DNA from 3 places in the Curtobacterium sp. LFS079 genome. Region 3 is predicted to be linked to each of the others. Evidence: riboswitches for the same ligand, from Rfam matches in the RefSeq annotation. Region 3 holds a riboswitch; each other region holds the start of a gene.
The links. A riboswitch is a leader RNA that binds a small molecule or an ion and turns the genes downstream of it on or off. The one in region 3 is predicted to bind S-adenosylmethionine.
Positions count from the first base shown of each region.

Region 1: another riboswitch for S-adenosylmethionine. It lies ahead of ACNQPB_RS12710 (hypothetical protein); the one in region 3 lies ahead of metX (homoserine O-acetyltransferase MetX).
Region 2: another riboswitch for S-adenosylmethionine. It lies ahead of ACNQPB_RS10310 (aminotransferase class V-fold PLP-dependent enzyme); the one in region 3 lies ahead of metX (homoserine O-acetyltransferase MetX).

Region 1 is NZ_JBFPFO010000006.1:231,999-239,808, forward strand. It holds gene speB (agmatinase) at 1-344, opposite strand, end outside; gene ACNQPB_RS12690 (hypothetical protein) at 523-1,215, opposite strand; gene ACNQPB_RS12695 (amino acid permease) at 1,488-3,458, shown strand; gene ACNQPB_RS12700 (helix-turn-helix domain-containing protein) at 3,541-4,116, opposite strand; gene ACNQPB_RS12705 (sodium:solute symporter family protein) at 4,378-5,919, shown strand; SAM riboswitch class IV at 6,042-6,161, shown strand; gene ACNQPB_RS12710 (hypothetical protein) at 6,178-6,498, shown strand; gene ACNQPB_RS12715 (hypothetical protein) at 6,527-6,718, opposite strand; gene ACNQPB_RS12720 (VIT1/CCC1 transporter family protein) at 7,061-7,810, shown strand, end outside.
Region 2 is NZ_JBFPFO010000005.1:48,402-56,211, reverse strand. It holds gene ACNQPB_RS10335 (sigma-70 family RNA polymerase sigma factor) at 1-268, opposite strand, end outside; gene ACNQPB_RS10330 (DoxX family protein) at 536-1,051, shown strand; gene aroA (3-phosphoshikimate 1-carboxyvinyltransferase) at 1,059-2,420, shown strand; gene rsgA (ribosome small subunit-dependent GTPase A) at 2,423-3,538, shown strand; gene hisN (histidinol-phosphatase) at 3,595-4,407, shown strand; SAM riboswitch class IV at 4,577-4,689, shown strand; gene ACNQPB_RS10310 (aminotransferase class V-fold PLP-dependent enzyme) at 4,725-6,128, shown strand; gene ACNQPB_RS10305 (class I SAM-dependent methyltransferase) at 6,177-6,983, shown strand; gene ACNQPB_RS10300 (metal-dependent transcriptional regulator) at 7,028-7,741, shown strand; gene ACNQPB_RS10295 (MFS transporter) at 7,744-7,810, opposite strand, start outside.
Region 3 is NZ_JBFPFO010000009.1:70,860-78,669, reverse strand. It holds gene ACNQPB_RS14855 (glycine--tRNA ligase) at 1-614, opposite strand, end outside; gene ACNQPB_RS14850 (DMT family transporter) at 719-1,762, opposite strand; gene ACNQPB_RS14845 (RNA-binding S4 domain-containing protein) at 1,796-2,026, shown strand; gene ACNQPB_RS14840 (alpha/beta hydrolase) at 2,052-2,702, opposite strand; gene ACNQPB_RS14835 (SGNH/GDSL hydrolase family protein) at 2,813-3,643, shown strand; gene ACNQPB_RS14830 (winged helix DNA-binding domain-containing protein) at 3,662-4,849, shown strand; gene ACNQPB_RS14825 (hypothetical protein) at 4,906-5,313, shown strand; gene metX (homoserine O-acetyltransferase MetX) at 5,314-6,450, opposite strand; SAM riboswitch class IV at 6,464-6,580, opposite strand; gene ACNQPB_RS14815 (VOC family protein) at 6,727-7,365, shown strand; gene ACNQPB_RS14810 (CPBP family intramembrane glutamic endopeptidase) at 7,508-7,810, opposite strand, start outside.

The DNA of each region.
Region 1 (7,810 bases), on a different contig from region 3:
GCGTTCTGCTGGATGGTCTCGATGGCTTCGTTGATGTTGAAGGGGTTGACGGCCATGTCGCCGGCATCGGCCACCTGGACGTTCTCGAAGGGGCTGACGTCCCAGGCCGGGTTGTAGGGGCGCAGGAGGCGGCTGGCTTCACGGATGTGGTTCGCGCCGAAGCGGGCACCCGGGCGGTAGGAAACGCCGGAGTCGAACGGCACGCCCACCACGGTGACGCCGGCCTTGGCAACCTGGTCCAGTCGCGGGAGGCGCGCGTAGGTGGCGGCACCGGCGTAGCGCGGGATGCGGGATGAATCAATGGGGCCAAGGTTTCCGTTGGCTTCGATGCGGAGCTCTTCCACAGCGGCCTCTCTCCTTCGAGATCGAGTCAGTTTGTGACAGCCATCATACACACAAAGTTTCCTAATATGCATCACCTGTTTACACATTTACGCCTGCCCGGAACACAGCGCGACGGCGGCCGGGCACCTGGGGTGACCGGCCGCCGTCGGGCTGTAGTCGGGTAACTGCGGCGTGCCGCTACTTGTAGCTGACGCTCATCAGCAGGGCCTTCAGCTGCGCATACTCGGGCGTTCCCATCCAGGCCTTGGCCGCCGTATCGGAGGCGAAACCGGGGGAATCGATGTAGACGCGGAAGATGCCTACGCCATTGGGCAACACCAGTTGCCCACTGCCGCTGCCGGTGCTGCCGGAGACGAGTTCATCGGCCCGGCGGAGGTCCATGAAGTACTGATCGTTGACGTCGCCGTAGCTGTCCTTGAAGAATCCGAACGTCGGCGCCCCGTCGAAGGCCACCAGGCCCGGCACGGCGGCAGCGTCGAAGACGGTCCGGTCCACCGGGCCGGACGCGCCGTCGCCGTAGAAGCCGCTGACCATGACGGCCACCGCCTTGCCTTTGCTGCGGATAGTCGCCTCCACGCATGCGGCCGGGCCACCCGGAACGGTGGGGCATTCCGCGGTGGTGACGGACCAGCCTGCCGGGTGCTGGAAGGAGATGTGGCCATCCGGGAAGGTGAAGGTCTTCACCTTCTTTGCCTTCAGTTTCTGCCCAGCCTCGGCGTTGCCCGTCGTGGTGGATGCAAGGCTGAGTGCGGGGCCGGTGGCGCGGCCGGAAGGGCCGGCCGCCGGAGACGGCGCACAGGCGGCGGTGGCGCCCAGGGCGATGGCGAGTGCCGCCGTCGCGAAGGTCTTCCCAAACGCTGCAGAGTTCATGGTGTTCCCCAATCGTGGACGTGTTTCCTGGTTGATTTCCTGGTTGATGCGCGGGGCGCGTAAGAGCATTTCGCATGCCCCGTCACCCATAGGGTTTCCTGCTGGGATCCGAAAATTACATCGACTTGAAAAATTCCTGTGACGCCCGTCTTTCTGAGCGAAGAGACGCCGCTCACACCCGGCGTAAGGATTCCGTAAAGACCGGCTTTCGGACCGGGGCGCCGCCTTACGCTCCTTTCTGGAGCAGCTTCCCGGCTGCGTGAAAGGACACTGTGACCACCCTGACGAGGCCCCCGGCAGACCCTTCCAGCCCGCGCAAGCCCAGCGGGGGCTTCAAACATTGGCTCCTCGAAGGCATGCCCGACGCCGGCGGCCGGTCCCGGCAGCACGGCAGGGGCGAGAGCGAGCACAAGCCGCAGTCCTGGTGGAAAGTCATGTGCCTCACCGGCGTCGACTATTTCTCGACCCTCGGCTACCAGCCGGCCATCGCCGCGCTCGCGGCCGGCATCGTGTCCCCGCTGGCCACGATCGTGCTGGTGATCGTGACGCTGCTGGGCGCGCTGCCCGTATACCGCCGCGTCGCCTCCGAAAGCCCGCGCGGTGAAGGTTCCATCGCCATGCTGGAGAAGCTCCTCCCCCGCTGGGGCGGCAAGCTGTTTGTCCTGGCATTGCTCGGCTTCGCTGCTACGGACTTCATGATCACCATGACCCTCTCCGCTGCCGACGCGAGCGCCCACGCGGTGGAGAATCCCTTCGCGCCCGATTGGATGCACGGCCAGGAAATCGCCATCACCCTTGCACTGATCGCTGCGCTTGGGATCGTGTTCCTGCGCGGGTTCAAGGAAGCCATCAACGTGGCTGTGGTGCTGGTGGGCGTATACCTGGTGCTCAATGCCGTGGTGGTGCTGGTGGGCCTGTTCCACGTGGCCACCGAAGCCCACGTCGTCACCGACTGGTGGGCCGCCCTCAACCAGCAGCACGGCAACCCGCTCGTGATGATCGGCATCGCCCTGCTGGTGTTCCCGAAACTCGCCCTCGGCCTCTCAGGCTTCGAGACCGGCGTCGCCGTCATGCCCCAGATCAAGGGGGCACCTGACGACACCGAGGAGCGTCCCGCCGGCCGCATCCGCGGCACCCACCGCTTGCTCACGACGGCGGCCCTCATCATGAGTGCCTTCCTGGTGGCTTCCAGCTTCATCACCACCTTCCTGATCCCGGCGGCCGAATTCGAACCGGGCGGCAAGGCCAACGGCCGCGCCCTGGCGTTCCTGGCGCACCAGTACCTGGGCGACGGCTTCGGCACCATCTACGACATCAGCACCATCGCGATCCTCTGGTTCGCCGGCGCGTCCGCCATGGCCGGGCTGCTGAACCTCGTGCCTCGCTACCTCCCGCGCTTCGGCATGGCCCCCTCGTGGACCAAGGCCGTCCGCCCCCTGGTCCTGGTGTTCACCGCCGTCGGGTTCCTGATCACGGTGATCTTCGAGGCGAATGTTGAAGCCCAGGGCGGGGCCTACGCTACCGGCGTGCTGGTACTGATGACCTCCGCGTCCATCGCCGTGACGCTCTCGGCCAAACGCCGGAAGCAGCGCGTCAAGACCCTGGCCTTCGGGGCCGTGGCACTGGTGTTCAGCTACACCACGGTGGCCAACGTGGTGGAGCGACCCGACGGCATCAGGATCGCCGCACTGTTCATCCTGGGCATCCTGCTTGTCAGCTTCGCGTCCCGGGTCCGGCGCTCCTTCGAACTGCGCGCCACCCACATCAAGATGGACGAAAAGGCCCTGGAGTTCACGGCGGCCAATGACGAAGGACCCATCCGGCTGATCGCCCACGAACCGAAGCGGGTCGCCGCCGACCGGTACCGGGAAAAGCTGGAGCACGCCCAGCAGGCCAACCACCTGCCCGAGGACAGCGATGCGCTGTTCATCGAGGTGATCGTGGACGACAGCTCCGACTTCGAACAGGAACTGCTCGTGGAGGGCAAGCACCGCCACGGCTTCAAGGTCCTGGAGGTCCACAGCAACAACGTGCCCAACACCTTGGCTGCCGTGCTGCTGCACATCCGCGACGTCACCGGCCTCATGCCGCACATCTACTTCCGCTGGACGGAGGGCAACCCGATTGCCAACCTCAGCAAGTTCCTGTTCTTCGGCGAAGGCGAAATCGCTCCCGTGACCCGCGAGGTGCTGCGAGAGGCCGAGGCCGACATCACGCGCCGGCCCTGGGTGCACGTAGGGTAGCTGCGTTTTCTACATTGTGAGGCCCGCTCTGCGTCCTTTGACCTGGTCAAAGGACGCAGAGCGGGCCTCACATGTCCAACCCTCAGCGGCTGGCGGCGGGCACCAGGATCCAGAGCACCTCGACGGTTTCGTCCGTGGGGTTGACCCAGGTGTGCGGCTCGCGGCCGGGGAAGGACAAGGTGTCGCCTTCCTCGAGCTCGTACTTTTCGTTGCTCAGGATCAGCTGGATACGGCCCTTGGTGACGTGCAGGACGTCCACATCGCAGTCGACGGCGTAGAGCTCCGATTCGCCGCGCCCGCGGGGTTCGATCACGGCCCTGATGATCTGCAGGCGGCGCTCGGACCGCGCCGTGAGGAGTCGCTCCACGATTCCTTCGCCGCCCAAGGAAATCTTCGGCCCGTCGTCACGGCGCGTCAGGTGCGTCTCCGGTGCCGCGAAAAGATCGCCGATGGACACGGACAACACCTGGCACAGCGTCACCAGGGACGCCACCGACGGCGAGGTCAGGTCCCGTTCCACGCGGCTGAGGAATCCCTTGGTCAGCCCGGTGGCTTCTGCCACCTGCTCGATGGTGAGCCGCTGGGATTGGCGGGCGGCGCGGATTCTTGAACCGATGGCAAGCGGAACGTTGCTGGGTTCAACGGGAAGAGCCTTCATTCACGAACCTTTCAGGCCGAAAAGTGCGGCCCAGTCATTTGGGCCATAGTATCCGGCGGGGCCGCGGAGCCCCCTGCCCTGTGCACCCGCCCTTGACTGTTACGCCGATCACTACATATCCTTTCATGCAACAAGTGTTGCCCTCTAGGCAAAATGGCAAACTTTCCTCCCCCAACACCCCGCACCGCGGAATGGTCCGAATGACACCGGCGCTGTCATGGAAACGGAACCCGGCCGCTGCAAAATCCCCAGGAGCCGACAATGGACTCATCGTTCCTCAACATCGCCATTGTGGTGGTGTATCTGCTGGCCATGCTGGCCTTTGGCTGGTGGGGCAAGTCCCGCACCAAGAACAACAGTGACTTCCTCGTGGCCGGCCGCCGCCTGGGCCCGTTCCTCTACACGGGCACCATGGCGGCAGTGGTCCTTGGCGGCGCCTCCACGGTGGGCGGCGTGGGCCTCGGCTACAAGTTCGGCATCTCCGGCATGTGGCTCGTCGTCGCGATCGGCACCGGCGTGCTGCTGCTGAGCCTGCTCTTCGCCGGGACGATCCAGCGCCTGAAAATCTACACCGTCTCCCAGATGCTCAGCCTGCGGTACGGCCAGCAGGCCACGCAGACCTCGGGCATCGTCATGCTCGCCTACACCCTGATGCTCTGCGCCACGTCCACCGGCGCCTACGCCACCATCTTCGTGGTCCTCTTCGGCTGGGAGCGCTGGCTCGCCATCGCCGTCGGCGGCGCAATCGTGCTGGTCTACTCAACGATCGGCGGCATGTGGTCCATCACCTTGGCCGACCAGGTCCAGTTCGTCATCAAGACCGTGGGTATCTTCTTCCTCATGCTGCCCTTCGCCCTGAACGCGGCCGGCGGCCTGGACGGCATCCGCTCCCGGGTGAAGGAGTCCTTCTTCCAGATCGACGGCATCGGCATGCAGACGATCATCACCTACTTCGTCGTCTACACCCTCGGCCTGCTGATCGGCCAGGACATCTGGCAGCGCGTCTTCACCGCCAAGACCCCCAAGGTGGCCCGCTGGGGCGGCGCCACCGCCGGTGTCTACTGCATCCTCTACGGCCTGGCCGGCGCCGTCATCGGCCTGGCTGCCCGCGTAGCCCTGCCGAACATCGACGTCAAGGCGCTCGGCAAGGACGTCGTCTACGCGGAAGTTGCCACCCACATCCTCCCGATCGGAATCGGCGGCCTGGTCATGGCCGCAGCCGTCGCCGCCATGATGTCCACGGCGTCCGGCGCCCTGATCGCCGCCGCGACCGTGGCCCGCGCAGACGTTGTTCCGTTCGTGGCCAGCTGGTTCGGCAAGACCGTCCACACCGATGACACCGAAAACCCCGAGCACGACGTCAAGGCCAACCGTTACTGGGTCCTGGGCCTGGGCATCCTGGCCGTGCTGATCTCCATGGCGGCGCAGGACGTGGTCGTGGCCCTGACCATCGCCTACGACATCCTGGTGGGCGGCCTGCTGGTCGCCATCCTCGGCGGCCTGGTCTGGAAGCGCGGCACCGGGGTTGCCGCTGCCTGGTCCATGGCAGTCGGCTCGGTGCTGACGCTGGGCCTGTTGATCATGTACGCGGTGGGTGCCATCCCGAGCGAGGACGGCGTCTACGCCAACGAGCCCATCTACTGGGGCCTGGGCGCTTCCCTTGTCTGCTATGTGGTGATTTCCCTGCTCACGCCGCCCACGGATCCGGAAGTCCGCGAAGCCTGGGAGCGCCGGGTTGCCGGGGCTGTCTCCGAGGAACTGCCCCTGGACGCGCACCCGGTGGCCAGCCACACGGGCCACTAGTCCCCGGCGGGCTAACAGGATAACGACGACGGCGGTGCCACCTTGCGCAGGTGGCACCGCCGTCGTCGTTCCCGGCTTTGCCCTGTCCCGCAGGCGGGACGGGTGCGCTAAGGTAAGTCCAGCTTCAAGAGATGTGGCGCCAAGCTCCGACTTGCCACGCACCAACCCCATGTTCACGGGTGGTTCGGATGAGGAAGCGGCCTGCACCGGACCAGAGACAACCGGCCAGGCAAGAGCAACTCCCCCAGGAGAAGGCCAATGCCTCTTGATGCCACCGCCCACCTTGCACCTGCCCAGACGGACAACCGGAATGAACCGCGCGCCGAACCGCCCGCAGCCGCAGGCTCCCCGGCGGCGCTGCGGGTGATTCCCTGTGTCGATATTTCCAGCGGATCGGTGCTGCTCTTCGTGGCCGGCAGGCGCGAACTCGGGCGGTGCGCTGACCCGCGGCTCCTCACCCGGGCGCTGGCCCGTACAGTACGGCCCGCCCTCTGGTTTCCGGCCGAGCGGAGGCTGCTCCTCGCCGTCGCCGCGCGCGGTTACCGCGGGGGCAAGGACCTGTCATTCATCCTGGAGTGACGGAAAAGACCGGAACACGGGTACCGGGCTATTCTTCGTCGCCTTCTTCTTCCCGGTGTTCATCGACGTCGAGCGGCACGACCCGTTCTTCTTCGTCAATGGCGTCGTCTTCTTCGTCCCATTCCTCGTCCACAGGGATGTCCTCGCTGTAGTCGTAGGCGGGATCCGCCTCGACGGTCGGACGTTCGGCGTGCCAGGCATGCGGTTCGGTGCTGTCCACGGTGAAACCTTCCGTTCACTTTGCCGCGGGCTGCGGCTCGGTCCGGCCAACTGCACGGCCGCGCCAATCCGTGCCCCTTGTTCCTCCATCTGAGCACTGCCCCTGCCGGGGGTCAAGGTGTGGCAGGACGGCGCTTGCTTTAAGGCATGCCGAAACTCCGTGGTGAGGATTACCGGCCAAAAAACCGCGGAAATTGGCGCTAATGTGGAAGTGCAACGGGGCGATGAAACCCGCCCCGGCAACACAGGAGCCACAGTGCAAACGCGAAAAGCCACAGTGCCGCGAAAAGACCCAGTGCCGCCAAAAGCCACAGTGCCGCCAAAAGCCACAGTGCAAACGCCAATGGACACAGCGCGGCCGCAAGACACCGCGCAGCCGGAACCTCCCTCCCCCGCAGACATCAAACGCTGGCGGCAGTACCTGGCCGACGAACGCGCCGAAGCCGCCGTGTACCGCGAACTGGCGCAGCGCCGCGACGGCGAAGAACGCGAAATCCTTCTGGCCCTCGCCGACGCCGAAGGCCGTCACGAAGCCCACTGGCTTCGCGTGTTGGGTGAACACGCGGGAATGCCCAAGGCGGCGTCGACCCGCAGCCGCCTGCTCGGCTTCCTGGCGCGGCATTTCGGTTCGGTGTTCGTGCTGGCCCTTGCCCAGCGCGCCGAGAGCCGCTCCCCCTACGCCACCGATCCCGCCGCGACGCGTGCAATGGCCGCCGACGAGCAGATCCACGAAGAAGTGGTCCGCGGTCTGGCCACCCGCGGCCGCAACCGGCTCTCCGGTTCCTTCCGCGCCGCTGTATTCGGCGCAAACGACGGCCTGGTCAGCAACCTGTCCCTCGTGATGGGCATGGCGGCCACCGGCGTCCCCACCTCCGTAGTGCTCTTCAGCGGCATCGCCGGCCTGCTGGCCGGTGCGCTGTCCATGGGCGCCGGCGAGTACGTCTCGGTCCGCTCCCAGCTGGAACTGCTGAAGGCCACCCGGCCCACCCAGGTCACGCTCTCCGCGGCGCCTTCCCTGGACATCGAGCACAACGAGCTGGTGCTGGTCTACCTGGCCCGCGGCATGAGCCACGAAGCCGCCGAACACCGCGCC
Region 2 (7,810 bases), on a different contig from region 3:
GGAACGCCGAAAACGCCTTAGTGTAGGCCTCCTGGACGAGGTCCTCCGCATCCGAAGGGTTCCGCGCCATGCGCATCGCCGCCGAGTAGAGCTGGTCGACGTACTGCATGGCGTCCCGCTCGAAGCGGGCCCGCCGCTGTTCGGGGGTTTCGCTTGCGACATCGATGACGACGTCGGGGCCGGACTCTTCAGCGGAGCCGTGCAAGCCCGCTTGAGGCTGCTCCGCCGCTTCGTACATGGCCGCTGCGGCCGGGTCCAAGGTGCTCATTGCGTTCAAGTCTACTGTCACCCGGCGCGCACCTTTCTCCGGCTCCCGTGCCGGTGCCGGCACTTCCTGACGGTCTTTCACCAAGCTCAAGAAAGCGGCTCCTTCCACTAGATACTGGCTTCGCAGGCGTCTGGCGCGCGGACTTCCCCGCGCGCCGCCGCGCCTTCTTCTCACAACCGCCCCTCCCGGGCAAATATTCCGCAAAGATGCAAGACTAGAGGCGACTGCACCCTTGACCGTTGCGGCAAGCCATCCAGGAGGCAAAACATGTCCCTCATCCGTTTTCCCGCCCGGCCGATGCTGGCCTCAAGCTTCGTAGTTTCCGGGATCGACAAGCTCAAGAACGCGGACGACACTGCCAAGCAACTCTCCCCGCTGCTGCGCCGGGCCTCGGATTCCCTGCCATTCCCGGCCGATGAAAAACTCATCGCCCGGCTGATCGGCGGCACCCAACTTGGTGCGGGCGCCCTGCTCGCTCTTGGCAAGCTGCCCCGCTTCTCTGCCGGCCTGCTGGCGGTCATTTCGGGGCTGAACGCCTTCGTCGAGTGGCGCTCGGCGGACATCAGCACCAAGGAAGGCCGGCTTGAGCGCCGCGCGCAGCTGTTAAAGAACATCTCGCTCACCGGGGGCGCGCTGCTCGCCGCCGTCGACACCGCCGGCAAGCCGAGCCTGGCCTGGCGTGCCGAGCACCTGGCCATGGACGCCCGCAAGGCCGGCGGCAAGCAGTTGAAGAAGGCGGACCGCGCCGTCCGCAAGGCAGTAGACAACGCAGTTGGAGCATAAAGAACGCATGACCGGCACCACGGAAGCCACCACAACCTCCGCACCCCTCTGGGACGCCCCTTTCGCGCACGGGCCCGTTGACGCCACGGTCACGGTTCCGGGTTCCAAGTCCCTCACCAACCGCTATCTGGTCCTCGCGGCCTTGGCCGACGGACCGTCCAGGCTCCGCGCTCCCCTGCATTCCCGGGACTCCGCCCTGATGATCGAGGCGCTGCGGCAACTGGGCGCCACCGTGACGGAAGTGCCGGGCGACGGCAGCTACGGACCGGACCTGCTGATCGAACCGATCGACCCGGCGGCGCCGGCCTCCGACTGCGCCATCGACTGCGGGCTCGCCGGCACCGTGATGCGTTTCGTGCCTCCGCTCGCGGCCCTGCGCAACGGTTCCTCGGCGTTCGACGGCGACCCGCACGCGCGCAAGCGCCCCATGAACACCATCATCGCGGCACTGTCCGCACTCGGTGTCGGGATTTCCGGCCCTGACGGCGGCGCCGCGTCGTCGCTTCCCTTCACGGTGGACGGCAACGGTTCGGTCCGTGGCGGGCACCTGGTGATCGATGCCAGCGCCTCGTCGCAGTTCGTCTCCGCCCTGCTGCTGGTCGGCGCCCGCTTCACCGAGGGGCTGCACCTGGAGCACGTCGGCAAACCGGTGCCGAGCCTGGACCACATCAACATGACCATCGCCGTCCTGCGCGGCGTGGGGGTCGTGGTCGATGACTCTGTCCCCAACCACTGGGTGGTGTCTCCCGGCGCCATCCGGGCCTTCGACGAGCGGATCGAACAGGATCTTTCCAATGCCGGGCCCTTCCTGGCCGCGGCCCTCGCCACCAAGGGCACCGTCCGGATTCCCAACTGGCCCTCCAACACCACCCAGGTGGGCGATCTCTGGCGGGAGATCCTGCAGACCATGGGCGCCACCGTCAGCCTCGAGGGCGGCACGCTCACCGTGACGGGCGGGCCTGAAATCAAGGGCGCGGACTTCGACGAGACCAGCGAACTCGCCCCGACCGTGGCGGCACTGTGCGCATTGGCCACCGGCCAGTCCAGACTGAGCGGCATCGCCCACCTGCGCGGACACGAAACGGACCGGCTCGCCGCACTTGTGGCAGAGATCAACCGCCTCGGCGGCGACGCCGAAGAGACCAGCGACGGCCTGGTGATCCGGCCAGCCAAGCTGCATGGCGGCGTCGTGCACAGCTACGCCGACCACCGAATGGCGACCGCAGGGGCCATCCTGGGCCTCGCTGTCGAAGGCGTGCTCGTGGAGGACATCGCCACCACGTCCAAGACCATGCCGGAATTCCCGCAGATCTGGGCGGCCATGCTTGACCAGGAAAGCGACCCCGGAACCACGGAGCCCGGTCACTGACGATGGGACGCTCCGCACAGTCATGGGATGAATCCGACGTCCGGATCCGGCCGAACAAGAAGGGTTCCCGCCCTCGCACCAAGGACCGGCCAAGCCACGACGACGCCGTGCTCGGGCGCATCATCACGGTGGACCGCGGCCGCTACACGGCCGTGGTCGCCGAGGACACCCCCGAGGAACGCGTCGTCATTGCTGCCCGCGCCCGCGAGCTGCGGCGCAATCCCGTGGTTCCCGGCGACTTCGTCGGTCTGGTGGGCGACGTCTCTGGCGGACCGGACGCCCTCGCCCGCCTCGTCCGGGTCGAGGAACGCAAAACCGTGCTGCGCCGCAGTGCCGACGACACCGATCCCGTGGAACGGGTAGTGGTGGCTAACGCCGACCAGCTGGTAATCGTCGTCGCCGCGGCCAATCCGGAGCCGCGCACCGGATTCATCGACCGCGCCCTGGTGGCAGCGTACGACGCCGGGATCGAGCCGCTGCTGCTCGTCACCAAGGCGGATGTCAAGGATCCTGCGGAGCTGTTGGCCAACTACCTGAGCCTCGACTTCCCGGTGATCATCAGCCGCACCGCCGACTCCGAGGCCTCCGGCATCGATGCCAGGAGTGACGACGGACTGTCCGCCAGGCTTGACGTCGCCGCCGTCAGCCACCTGCGTGAGCACCTCGACGGCAAAGTCACCGTGATGCTGGGGCACTCCGGCGTCGGGAAGTCCACCATGGTCAATGCCCTTACCGGCGCCGAACGCGCCACTGGCGGCGTCAACGCCGTCACCGGCCGCGGACGCCACACGTCCTCCTCGGCCCTGGCCCTGAGGCTGCACGAAGCTCCCGCCGGGAGCTGGATCATCGACACCCCCGGCATCCGTTCCTTCGGGCTGGCGCTGGTGGATCCGGACCGGATCATGCACGCGTTCCCGGATCTCGAACCGGGGACCGAATCCTGCGAGCGGGGCTGCAAGCACGATGCCAACGCGGTCCGCTGCGGCCTCGACGACTGGGTCGCCTCCGGTTCCGCCGGGGAAGCAGGCCCGGCCCGCCTTGCCTCCCTGCGGCGGCTCCTCGGCGCGGATCCGCGCCAGGAGGCCAAGGAAACCAAGGAACTGGGCACCGTCATCTGACGAGGCATGCTCCACAAGTCCCCGGGCGGGCAGTGTTTTGCCGGTAGTTTGGAACCATGACCCAAGCCGATCCAAATTACAACGACGACCTCCGCCTTGCCCACGTGCTGGCGGATTCCGTCGATGCCCTGACCATGGAGCGATTCAAGGCCCTGGACCTGCAGGTTGAGTCCAAGCCCGACCTCACCCCGGTGACCGATGCCGACCGCTCCGCCGAGGAAGCCATCCGCGGCCAACTGTCCCGCTCACGTCCACGGGACGCGGTGTTGGGCGAGGAATTCGGCAGCACGGGGCACGGCGCCCGGCGCTGGATCATCGATCCGATTGACGGAACCAAGAACTTTGTCCGCGGCGTTCCCGTCTGGGCCACCCTCATTGCTCTCGTCGACGGCGACGAGGTGGTTGTCGGCGTCGTCAGCGCTCCCGCCCTGGGCCGGCGCTGGTGGGCAGTGAAGGGTGGAGGCGCCTACACCGGCCGCTCCCTGGCCTCGGCCACCCGGCTCAAGGTCAGCAACGTCTCGCGACTGTCCGACGCCTCGCTGTCCTACTCGGAAATCTCGGAGTGGAAGAAGCAAGGCTCACTGGATTCCTTCCTGGATCTGGAAGACGCGGTCTGGCGCAGCCGGGCATATGGCGATTTCTGGTCCTACTGCCTCGTGGCCGAAGGCGCCGTGGACATCGCCGCGGAACCCGAGCTCGAGCTCTATGACATGGCGGCGCTGGTGCCGATCGTGACCGAAGCCGGCGGCCGCTTCACCTCCCTCGACGGCACGGACGGCCCCTTCGGAGGGAACGCCGTCGCCAGCAACTCGATCCTGCATTCCGAGGTCCTCAGGAAACTCAACCCGTCCATCGACGACCTCCTCTAAGCCTGCACCCCTCAGGCTTCGGCGAAGATTCATCGGCAGGCGTCCCCGCTGCGGGACGCCTGCCGATTTTTGTTCGGCAAACAGCCCCGAATCCGCTTTCCGTAACAATCGGCTTAACAAAGCCGGCCGGCTTTGGCGCGTCGCGTATGGTGTCTTAGTCTCAAAGACAGGTCACGAGTGCCAGCGTGAAACCCCGGTTTGCTGGCCGGCAACCCTCCATCGCGGCGGGGTGCCCCGGGTGACGACCCGGCCGGTCCGGAACGGATGCGGCAAGCGCGGATCCCCTGCACGCAGGGTTCCCTTGAATGAGGACTTCCATGAGCACTGCCACTTTCACTTCGCCTGAACTCCGTCACAACGACTCCCCGCAGGCACCCGCTGCCCGCCCGCTGGCCGCCGTCACCGGCGCCGAACTGCAGGCCCCGCTCATCCAGGGCGGCCACGTACGGTACGCAAACCTGGACTACGGCGCATCCGCCCCGGCGCTGACCGTTGTGTCCGCATACCTGAACGAAATCCTGCCGTTCTATGCAAGCGTCCACCGCGGCGCCGGCTACGCCTCGCAGATCAGCACCTCGGTCTACGAAAACGCGCGCAACATCGTGCGGGATTTCGTGGGCGGCCGCTCGGACGACAGCGTGATCTTCACCCGCAACACCACCGATTCCCTGAACCTGCTGGCCGGTTGCCTGCCCGTCGTGGACGGAAAGCACGGCGGCGAAGTCCTGTACCTGGACATCGAGCACCACGCCAACCTGCTCACCTGGCAGCATGTGCCGCACCGCAGCATCGTCGCCGCGCCCACCCTGGCGGAGACCCTGGCCAATGTCCGCGAAGCCTTGGCGCAGGGCGGCGTCAGTCTGCTCGCTGTCACCGGAGCCTCCAACGTCACAGGTGAGATCCTGCCGGTCAAGGAGCTTGCCGCCCTTGCCCACGGGTACGGCGCACGTATTGTCGTCGACGCCGCCCAGCTCGCCCCGCACCGGCGGGTCGACATCGCCGCGGCGGACATCGACTACCTGGTCTTCTCCGGGCACAAGCTCTACGCACCGTTCGGCGCCGGAGTCCTGGTAGGCCGCCCCGACTGGCTCGACGCCGGCACCCCGCACCTCGCCGGTGGCGGCGCCGTCCGGGAAGCGCGCCTCGACTCGGTCACCTGGGCCACCGGACCGGCCCGCCACGAAGGCGGTTCCCCCAATGTGCTCGGCGCGGCCACCCTGGCCCGGGCCACCCAGGTCATCGCGGAACTGGACCAGGACGAGTGGCACGCCCACGAATCCGCGATCCGGACCCATCTGGTTGAAGGCCTGAAGGACATCGAGGGTGTCACGGTCCACCAGATCTTCAGCGACACCGACCCGGCCGACACCATCGGCGTCGTGAACTTCTCCCTTGAGGGCTACGACGCAGGCCTGGTCGCCGCGTACCTCGCCGCAGAACACGGCATCGGCCTGAGGGACGGGCGATTCTGCGCCCACCCGCTGCTCAAGCGGCTCGGCTTGCCCTCCGGTTCCCTGCGCGCCAGCTTCGGCCTGGGTTCCCGGCTCGAGGACGCCACGCGTCTGATCGCCGGAATCAAGGCGCTCAAGTCCGAGGGCCTCGGCTGGGATTACGTCGTCGACGCCGGCCGCTGGGTCCCTGCCAACGACCACCGCAGCTACCCGCATTGGGCGCCAAACACTCCCGGAACCGCAGGCGCCGCGCCCTGCAGCACCGACTGAGTGCGGTAGATTCATAGAGTATTTCAGGACCCGGTGAGGAGTGGACGCGTGGCTTTGCGATCCGGTGGACACCGCGGCGGACCCAAGCTCCGAAACGCCAGGCTCCACGGTCCCAAACTGCACAGCGAGCGGCGGCGCGAGCTCGGATCGAGCTTCCAGGACGGCGGCGAGCACTACCACCGCGTCCGTCCCGGCTACCCGGCCGATTCCGCGGACTGGCTGGTGCCCGCCGGCGCCCGGACCGCCGCGGACATCGGTGCCGGGACCGGCAAATTCACCGCCCTGCTGCTGGAACGCGGCCTGCAGACGGCCGCCGTCGACCCTTCCGAAGACATGCTCGCGCAGCTGCGGAAGGATTACCCGGCGGCCACGGCACTCCTCGGCACGGCAGAGGCAACAGGACTGGCGGATTCAGCATTCGACGTCGTCAGCGTTGCCCAGGCTTGGCACTGGTGCGATCCCCTGCTGGCGAGCACCGAACTGGCCCGCATCCTGCGTCCCGGCGGAGTACTCGGCCTCGTGTGGAACCAGCTGGACACCTCGGTCCCCTGGGTCCACCGGCTCTCGCGCATCATGCATGCCGGGGACGTCCACAAATCGGACTTCCGACCCGTGGTGGGCCCGGAATTCATCGGCTTGGAAAGCCACCTTAGCCCGTGGGAAGATCCGCTGTTCGCGGAAGACATCATGGAGCTGACGAAGTCGCGCAGCTACTACCTGCGCGCGAATGAGGCCACCCGGGCGAAAGTCATGGCCAACCTCCAGTGGTACCTGCACGAGCACCTTGGCCACGGACCATCCGATGTCATCCGGCTGCCCTACATAACACAGAGCTGGCGGGCGCGGAAAGCCTGAGCCGGGCAAATTTCCAGGCATGCCGTTCACGGTAGGCTAGGAGCGTGAAGACCGGCACGCCCTCATCCTCGATCGAGGACTACGTCAAGGTCATCTACTCGTTCACCGAGTGGCAGGACAAACCCATCACGTCGTCGCAGCTGGCCCAGCGTCTCGGCGTGGCGAACTCCTCGGTTTCGGAGATGGTCCGCAAGCTCAAAGACCAGGGCCTGGTGGACCACCGGCCGTATGGCGCGGTCACCCTCACCCCGGAAGGGGTGCAGCTCGCGCTGGCCATGGTCCGGCGGCACCGGCTGATCGAGACCTACTTGGTCATGGAGCTTGGCTACAGCTGGGACGAGGTCCACGATGAAGCCGAGCTCCTCGAGCACGCCGTCTCCGATACGTTCATCGAGCGCATGGCCGGGAAACTGGGCAACCCTGCACGCGATCCGCACGGCGACCCCATTCCCGCCGCGGACGGTACCGTCATCTTGCCGCACGCCCACCGGATGGTCGAGCTGGACGAGGGGCATTCCGGCCGGATCACCAGGATCAGCGACGAAAACCCGGAGCTGCTGCGCTACCTGGCGGCGGAAGAAATCGACCTGGACGCCAGCGTGGAAGTCCTGGGCCGCAAGCCCTTTGGCGGCGCGTTGGTGGTGAGGATCGGCAGCGGAGCGTCGAGCCGTGAATACGACCTGGCAGACGAGGTGGCCTCGGCGCTGTGGGTGGCCTCCGAGTCGACCCACGCAGGCTGCACGCTGCACGACGCCTGACGTTATTGTCCCTCCCCGGCCTGCGGTACGGTTTCCAGCTCCGGGTTGCGGATCCCGACGGCGGACGCC
Region 3 (7,810 bases):
AAGATGAAGTTGCCCGGGGTGATCTCGTTCCGGAACGACTTGCCGATCTGGCCGATGCCGAACGGCGGCTTCTTCCGGGAGGTGGTGAGCACGTTGCTGAAGTTCACGAAAATGCCCTGCGCGGTTTCCGGGCGCAGGTAGTGCAGGCCTTCTTCGCTGGCGACGGGGCCCAGGAAGGTCTTGAGCAGGCCGGAGAATTCCTGCGGCTCAGTCCACTGGCCGCGGGTGCCGCAGTTGGCGCAGGCGATGTCGGCCAGGCCGTTTTCGGCGGGGCGGCCCTTCTTCTCCTCGTACTCTTCCTCGAGGTGGTCTGCCCGGTAGCGCTTGTGGCAGGAGAGGCATTCGACCAGCGGGTCGGAGAAGACCTCCACGTGGCCGGACGCTTCCCACACCTGGCGGGGCAGGATGACGGAGGAGTCCAGGCCAACCACGTCTTCGCGGCCGCGCACCATCGACTGCCACCACTGGCGCTTGATGTTTTCCTTCAGTTCCGCGCCGAGGGGGCCGTAGTCCCAGGCAGAGCGCGAACCGCCGTAGATCTCACCGGCCTGGAACACGAACCCGCGACGCTTGGCGAGGGAGATGATCTGGTCGAGGACGGATTTTGCTGCCATGGGTACTCCAATGATCTACAGGGCCGCTGGGTGCGGTCCGCGCTGGTGCGCAGCTGAAGACTGCGCGAAAGGGAAAGCCGGGCAGGAATGCTGCCTGTCCTAGCCTACCGGCCTTTGGACCCCGCCCGGCCTCCACGGCCGGCCTGACTGCCCTTGGCGGGCCGGCGGGAAGAGAGCGCGCCCTTCGGCCAAGGCAAGGTGGCGACGATGATGGCGAACAACGTGAGCAACGTGCCAAGGAGCGTGGGCAAGGCAACCACGGTCCCAGGAGCCGGCAGGACCAGGTCAAGCGCGAGCGATCCGAGCAGCTGGCCCGCAATCATTCCCAGCCCCGTCACCAGGACACCGAGGTTGCGCACCAACAAAGCAGCCACGCCGATAAAGACGCAGCCTATCGGCCCGCCCACGTAGTACCACCATCCGGCGGGCAGGGCGTCGCCGGGACCAAGCAGCGACACTTTGATGAGCCACGCGATCCAGAGGAGGACCGTCCCGGCAAGGAAATTCACCAGGGTGGCGGCGACGGGACTGCCGTAGTGCACGGTTGCCGTACCATTCATCGCTTGCTGGAAACTCATGAGGCAACCCGCCACGACCGGCAACAGGATCGGGAGCAGTAAAGAGCCGGCGTCGGCGGCGGCGCCGAAGCGCGGCGAGACAGCCCAGGCGACCGCAGCAATCGTCAGGATGCTTCCCAAGATCCTGACCCCGGTGATTGAACGTTTCCCGCCGGGTGCAATCCCCAGCCGGTCCACGAGTAGTCCGCTCAGGGTCTGGCCCGTGATCACGGCTACCGTGAACAGCGCGACGCCAAGCAGGCCAATGGTGAACGTTTGGGCAATCACGTAGAGGGCGCCGATCCCGCCGGCCACCACATAGAACCGCGGAAAGCTGCGCTCCTTGACGGCAGGCACTATCCGGAGCAAACCAGCGCGGCCCTTTGGCAGAGCAAGGCCGATCACGGCGATCAGTACCAGCCCGGTAGTGAAGCTTACGACGGCGGCCGCAACGCCGTCGTCGAGCCTGGCCCCCAGCGCAGTGTTGATCCGGCCCTGGACCGGAAGCAGGATACCGTTGGCCACCGCAAGCAGCAGGCCGGCCGGCAACGGCATGGAAGCCCGGAGCACGGGGCGGGACGACTGCGGCATTTTCACCACCTTACTTCAGGCATCATTGCTTGTATGAGCAACCCGGAAATCGACGAAGTACCCATCCGCGACGACATGATCCGCCTTGGCCAGTTGCTGAAGCTCGCCAACCTGGTGGAGGACGGCGTGGAAGCCGCGGAGCTCATCAAGAACGGCCTGGTGAAGGTCAACGGGGACATCGAGGAACGCCGCGGCCGCCAGCTGCACGCCGGAGACACGGTCACTGTGAACGGCCTGACCGTGCGGATCGCTACCCAGGGCTGATAACCGCCAAGCTGAGCCCACGGGGCTAGTTGTTCAGGACCTTGTGGGTGAGGAACTCGCCCACGTGCCCGATCTCCTGCTGGTTGATGCCGTGCCACATGCCGGTGTAGAGCACCTTGGTGAGGTCCGTGTGCTTGCGCCCCCAGTCCATGGTGAATTCGATCTTGTCCGGCGTGATCACCGGGTCCTGCTGGTCGCGGCCCCAGAACATCGGGACCGTGCCGTCCAGTTCGGCATCCCGGAAGGCGGCGTCAGCACCGGCGTCGACGGCGAATCCTGAAAGCCCGACGACGGCGGCAAAGTCCGCGGGACGCTGCCGGAGCATCGAGGTGGCCATCGCCATCCCCATGGAGAAGCCGAGGAGGGTCACCGAGGGGTGGTCCCCCTTGACGCTGTCGAGCCAGCTGAGGGCGTAGTCGGCGGCGAGCTTGACGGCGTCGAGCGAGTAATCGATGGAGGCCGTCAGCGGGAACCAGGTGAACCCCGGACCCATGGGGATCGGGGCGCGCAGGGAGGCAACGACGAATTCCTGCGGAAGCATGTCGGCCAGGCTGAACAGGTCCCCTTCATGGGAACCGTAGCCGTGCAGCAGCACCAGCAGCGGCTTGCCTGCCCGCTCCCCTTCCTCGTGGGACCACAGGACAACAGGGGCAGGGAAGGCAGCTGCTTGACTCATGGGACTATTCTTACAGTTACCCCTGAGTAACAAGCTGCAGGTGCGCAGCCAAGAGGATTGCGCAGCCATGCATCAAGAGGCAGGACAAGAACGTGAGCGCCACTGATCCCATGGCCCTTCCCGCCGTGGACGAGCAGAACCACCCCTGGAGCCGCTATGTGGCCCTGGGCGACTCCTTCACCGAGGGCATCGGCGACCCCGAACCCGGCAGTATTCCCGGAAAACCTGCCGGCCACCGCGGCTGGGCGGACAGGGTGGCCGAGGAACTGAGCCGCGGGCACCAGGACTTTGCCTACGCGAACCTGGCGATCCGCGGCCGGCTGCTGCAGCAGATCCTCGACGAACAGCTCGTGCCGTGCCTGGCCCTCAAGCCCGACCTCATTTCGATCAGCGCCGGCGGCAACGACCTCATCCGGCCCGGCGGGGATCCGGACGCGCTGGCCGAGAAGCTGGACGACGCCGTCGGGCGGTTGGCCGCGGACGGCGCCACGGTGGTGCTCTTCAATGGGCCTGACACCGGGTCCACCGTCCTTGGCCGCATCCGCGGCAAAGTGGCCATCTACAACGAGAACCTCCGCACGGTGGCGGCCCGCCACGACGCCGTGGTGGCGGACATGTGGTCCCTGCGCGAGCTGGCCGACCCGCGGATGTGGGACGAGGACCGCCTGCATTTCTCGCCGCTTGGCCACCACACGATCGCCGCCATGGTGCTCGATGCGCTGAACGTGCCGCACAATCTGGAGCCGTACACCCCGAAGCCGCTGCCGCTGCGCAGCTGGCGTGAGGCACGCAGCGGAGACCTGGTCTGGGCGCGCGAATACCTGGTGCCGTGGGTCATCCGGCGGATCCGCCACCAGTCCTCCGGCGACGGCATCTCCCCCAAACGCCCGACGCCGGGTCCCGTCTTCGGCCCCGCGGACGGGGTACTGCCGCGGACCTGACGCGGAACTGACGATCCCGTGGACGTGGACGGCAGCGCGGACTGGCTCGTCGCCAGCAGGCTCAGGCGCCAGCAGCTGCGGCCTCCCGGGGCGGGCAGCATCGGGGAGGCCCTGAAGAACCTGCTCGCCGTCCAGTCCCAGGAGTTCGCCTACGCCCGGTGGTCGCTTGCCCAGCGCTGCGGGAGCGGCGCGGCCGACGGCGGGCTCGCCGCCGGCGTGGAAGAGGCCGTTGCGGACGGCACAGTCCTCCGGACGCATGTCCTGCGGCCCACCTGGCACTTTGTGCACCGGGACGACCTGGACTGGCTCATGGAATTGTCCGCGCCGCGCCTCCACCAGGGGAACAAGCGCATGTACCGCCAGACCGGCGTGGACGCCAAGGCCGCAGCCCGGAGCGCCGACATCCTGGCCGGCGCGGTTGCCGGCGGCGCCCACAAGACCCGCGAGGAGCTGGCAACCGTGCTCGGGGATGCCGGATTCCCTTCCAAGGGACTTGGCTTCATCTACCTGCTGATGCATGCGGAGATCAACAGGGTCCTGGTCAGCGGCACGCCGGTGCGGTCCGCCGGTGGAGCCCTGAAACAGACATACGCCTCATTTCCGGAACGGGCCCGGCAGGATCCGTCAGCGGCGAACGGCTTCTCCGGGACGGCCGGGCGGCGCGAGGCCTCCCTTGGTCAGCTCGCGCTGCGGTATTTCAGGAGCCGGGGACCCGCAACGGTCAAGGACTGCGCCGCGTGGTCCGGCCTGACGATGGGCGAGGTGCGGGAGGGCCTGCGGCTGGCCGCGGACATCTCCCCGGGTTCGCTTGCCTCGTTCAACCGGGACGGAATGGACTTCCATCTTGCTGCCGAGGAGCTCGACGCCGCAGCCTCCGCCGCGTCCGCCACGCCGCCCGTAACCTCCCGCACCGCAGCGCCGAAGATCGACCTGATCCAGTGCTACGACGAGTACGTGATGGGCTATTCGCAGACCCGGAACCACCTTGGCGGGACTGCCCCCTATTTCGGATCGGCGGGATCACCCGTACACGTCGTCCTGCTGGACGGACGCATGGCCGGGTGGTGGCGGCACGATCTTTCAGGGGCTGAATGCCTGCTCGATGTCAGGATGGACCGGGCCCTGGACGCGGCCGGGCACGCCGCGCTCGAGGCCGAGGCCGTGCGGTACGGGGCCTTCCTGGGGATGCCTGTGCAGCTCATCTGACGGGCCTGCCCGGAGGAAACCCCGGGGCTAAGCTTGAGACGGAATGAGGTGGCCCCATGAACAATCTGTTCTTTTGGATTATCGTCTGCTCGTGGCTGATCCCGATGGGGATCCGGATGTACAGGCGATCCCAGCAACGGCGGATCCGCAACAGCGGCCACCCGGACGGACGTTTCCAACAGGGCGGCTACCCGGGCAGGCTCCCGGACTACATTTCGGGCCAGTACCCGCCGGCCCAAAATCCACCTGTCCAGTACCCGCCGTCGCACGTTCCGCCGTCGAACCCGTACTCACCGGAGCAGCACCGGGCACCCGCCGGACCGCCTCCCGTCCCTGGCCCGGCGCCGTCGGAGCCGCAAGGCTACCGGGCACGCAAGTTGGCGGAATTGGACCAGAAGTTCAGTGACGGCAAGATCGCCATGGAGGAGTACATGAAGCTCCGCCAGGAGATCATGAGCGGCTGACTAGGCGAAGAAGGCCGTGCCCAGCTGCGGGCCGAGCTGGCCGATCTCGGTGAGGAACCCGTCGTGGCCGATCGGGGCTTCGATGGTGTGGACCTCCACGCCGCCGGGCAGCGCTTCGGCGAGTTCGCGCGACTGCTCCGGGAAATAGAGGCGGTCCGAATCCACTGCGGCGACGAAGAAGTTCGCCTCGACAAGGGCCAGCGCTTCCTTGAGGCTGCCGCGGCCGCGCGAAACATCATGGCTCATCAGGGCCTCGGTGAGGGCGACGTAGCTGTTGGCGTCGAAACGCTGCACGAGCTTGTGGCCCTGGTGGTCGAGGTAGCTTTCCACCTGGTAGCGGCCGCGCTCCCCCAGCGCCGGGGCCTGGAGCGGCGTCTCATCGTCCTGGGCGTTACGGCCGAAGCGGAAGTCCAGCTCCGCGGCCGAGCGGTAGGTGATGTGGGCGATCCGCCGGGCGAGGGCGAGGCCCGCCTCGGGAGCCGCGCCGTCGTAGTAGTCGCCGCCGTTGAAGGCGGGGTCCTGGCGGATCGCCAGCGTCTGTGCCTGGGCGAACGCGATCTGTTCGGCCGTACTGTAGGCGCCGACTGCGATGACGGCGCAGTTCTTCACGCGGGCCGGGTAGCTGACCGCCCATTCGAGTGCGCGGGCGCCGCCCATGGAGCCGCCGATTACCGCGTGCCAGCTGTCAATTCCGAGGGCGTCGGCAAGGCGGGCCTCCGCGGTGGTGGAATCCCGCAAGGTCACCAGCGGGAAGCGGGAACCCCAGGGCTTGCCGTCAGGCGCGTTCGACGACGGCCCGGTGCTGCCGTAACAGCCGCCGACGATGTTCACCGAGACTACGAACCAGCGGTCGGTGTCGATGGTGGCACCGGGGCCGACGAGCTGTTCCCACCAGCCTTCTTCGTCGCTTCCACCGCGGGCCACATGGGTGCTACCGGTGAGGGCATGCTCGATGAGGACCGCGTTCGAGGCATCGGCGTTGAGCGTCCCCCAGCTTTCGTAGGCGAGGACCACGTCCGGCAGGTAGCCTCCCGCTTCGAGTTCCAGTGCGCCGATGGAAACGTACTTGACCGTGCCATCCTGGTTGTGGCCGTTGTCGTTGCGCTTGCTGGTGGCCGACGGTGCGGCAATCGTCATGGAGAACCCCTGAACCTCGTGCTTGCCTGCCGACAGCTGTCCGGCAGGCCAGGTCTTCACCCGGGGCACCCCGCCACGGACGGAGGGTTGCCGGCCAGCAAACCGGGGTTTAGCGCTGGCACTCGTGACCTTTGCTTCGAGTGTAGGAAAAACCGCTCCGCCAACGCGAACAATGTGACAGCTATGTGACAGTCGGGACCGGGTCGGGTGAACGTCCTACCTTACTTAGGCTTGGCTAAGCTGAGAGGCCCATCACAAAGTGCCAAGATGAGTGACATGCGCATGGATCACGTCTCTTACGCTTGTGAACAGGATGGCCTGATGGCCACCACAGAGCGGATTTCCGCAGCTTTGGGAGTGGATGCGGTCCGCGGCGGAGTGCACCCGCGCTTCGGTACGCGGAACATGATCATTCCGCTCGCAGACCACAAATACCTGGAAGTTGTGGAAGTCCTGGACCACCCGGCGTCGGATAAAGCACCGTTCGGACAGGCCGTCCGGGCACGCTCCGCCACCGGCGGTGGATGGATGGGATGGTGCGTCGCCGTCGACGACCTGTCCCCCTTTGAAGAACGACTGGGCCGCTCCGCGGTTCCCGGCAACCGCAAGTTCCCTGACGGCCGGGAACTTGTGTGGCAGCAGATCGGCATCCTCGGCCTGATCGCGGATCCGCAGGTCCCGTACCTGCTCCGCTGGGAAGGCGATCCTGCACTGCACCCGTCCCTCGTCTACGCGAGCGACGTCAAGATGTCCAGCCTCACCATCGCCGGGTCGGCTGCCCGTGTGACCGAGTGGCTGGGCGAACCGGTGGAGAAGCCGCTTGAGGACGTTGCCGTCCAGTGGGTTGCTCCGCACGGTGTTCCGGGCATCATGTCCGTCACCTTTGAAACAGCCAACGGGGCCGTCACCATCTGACCCCTCCGGGGTGCCGCCACCGGCGGTGCCCCGGCCCAAATCTTCGGCCGCCTTCGGCGGGTGCCAATGACGTCACCCAGCGACGGCGGCCGAAACCTTTTAAGGCTTTCCGCGGCCTCTGCGGTTCAGCCCACCCCGACCGTCAGCCCAGCCCAACCGCCTTGCCGAAGAGGCTGAAGCCGACAAAGGCAGCAATGTCCAGCAGGGCGTGGGCCACCACCAGCGGCATGACCCGCTTGGTGCGGCTGTAGACCCAACCGAAGACCAGGCCCATGACCGCGTTCCCGATGAACGGACCGAAGCCCTGGTAGAGGTGGTAGCTGCCCCGCAGGAGCGCACTCAAGACGATGCCCAGCGGCATGCTCCAGCCGAATTTGCCGAAGCGGTCCAGCAGGTAGCCCACCACGATCACCTCCTCGACGACGGCATGCCGCACCGCGGAGAG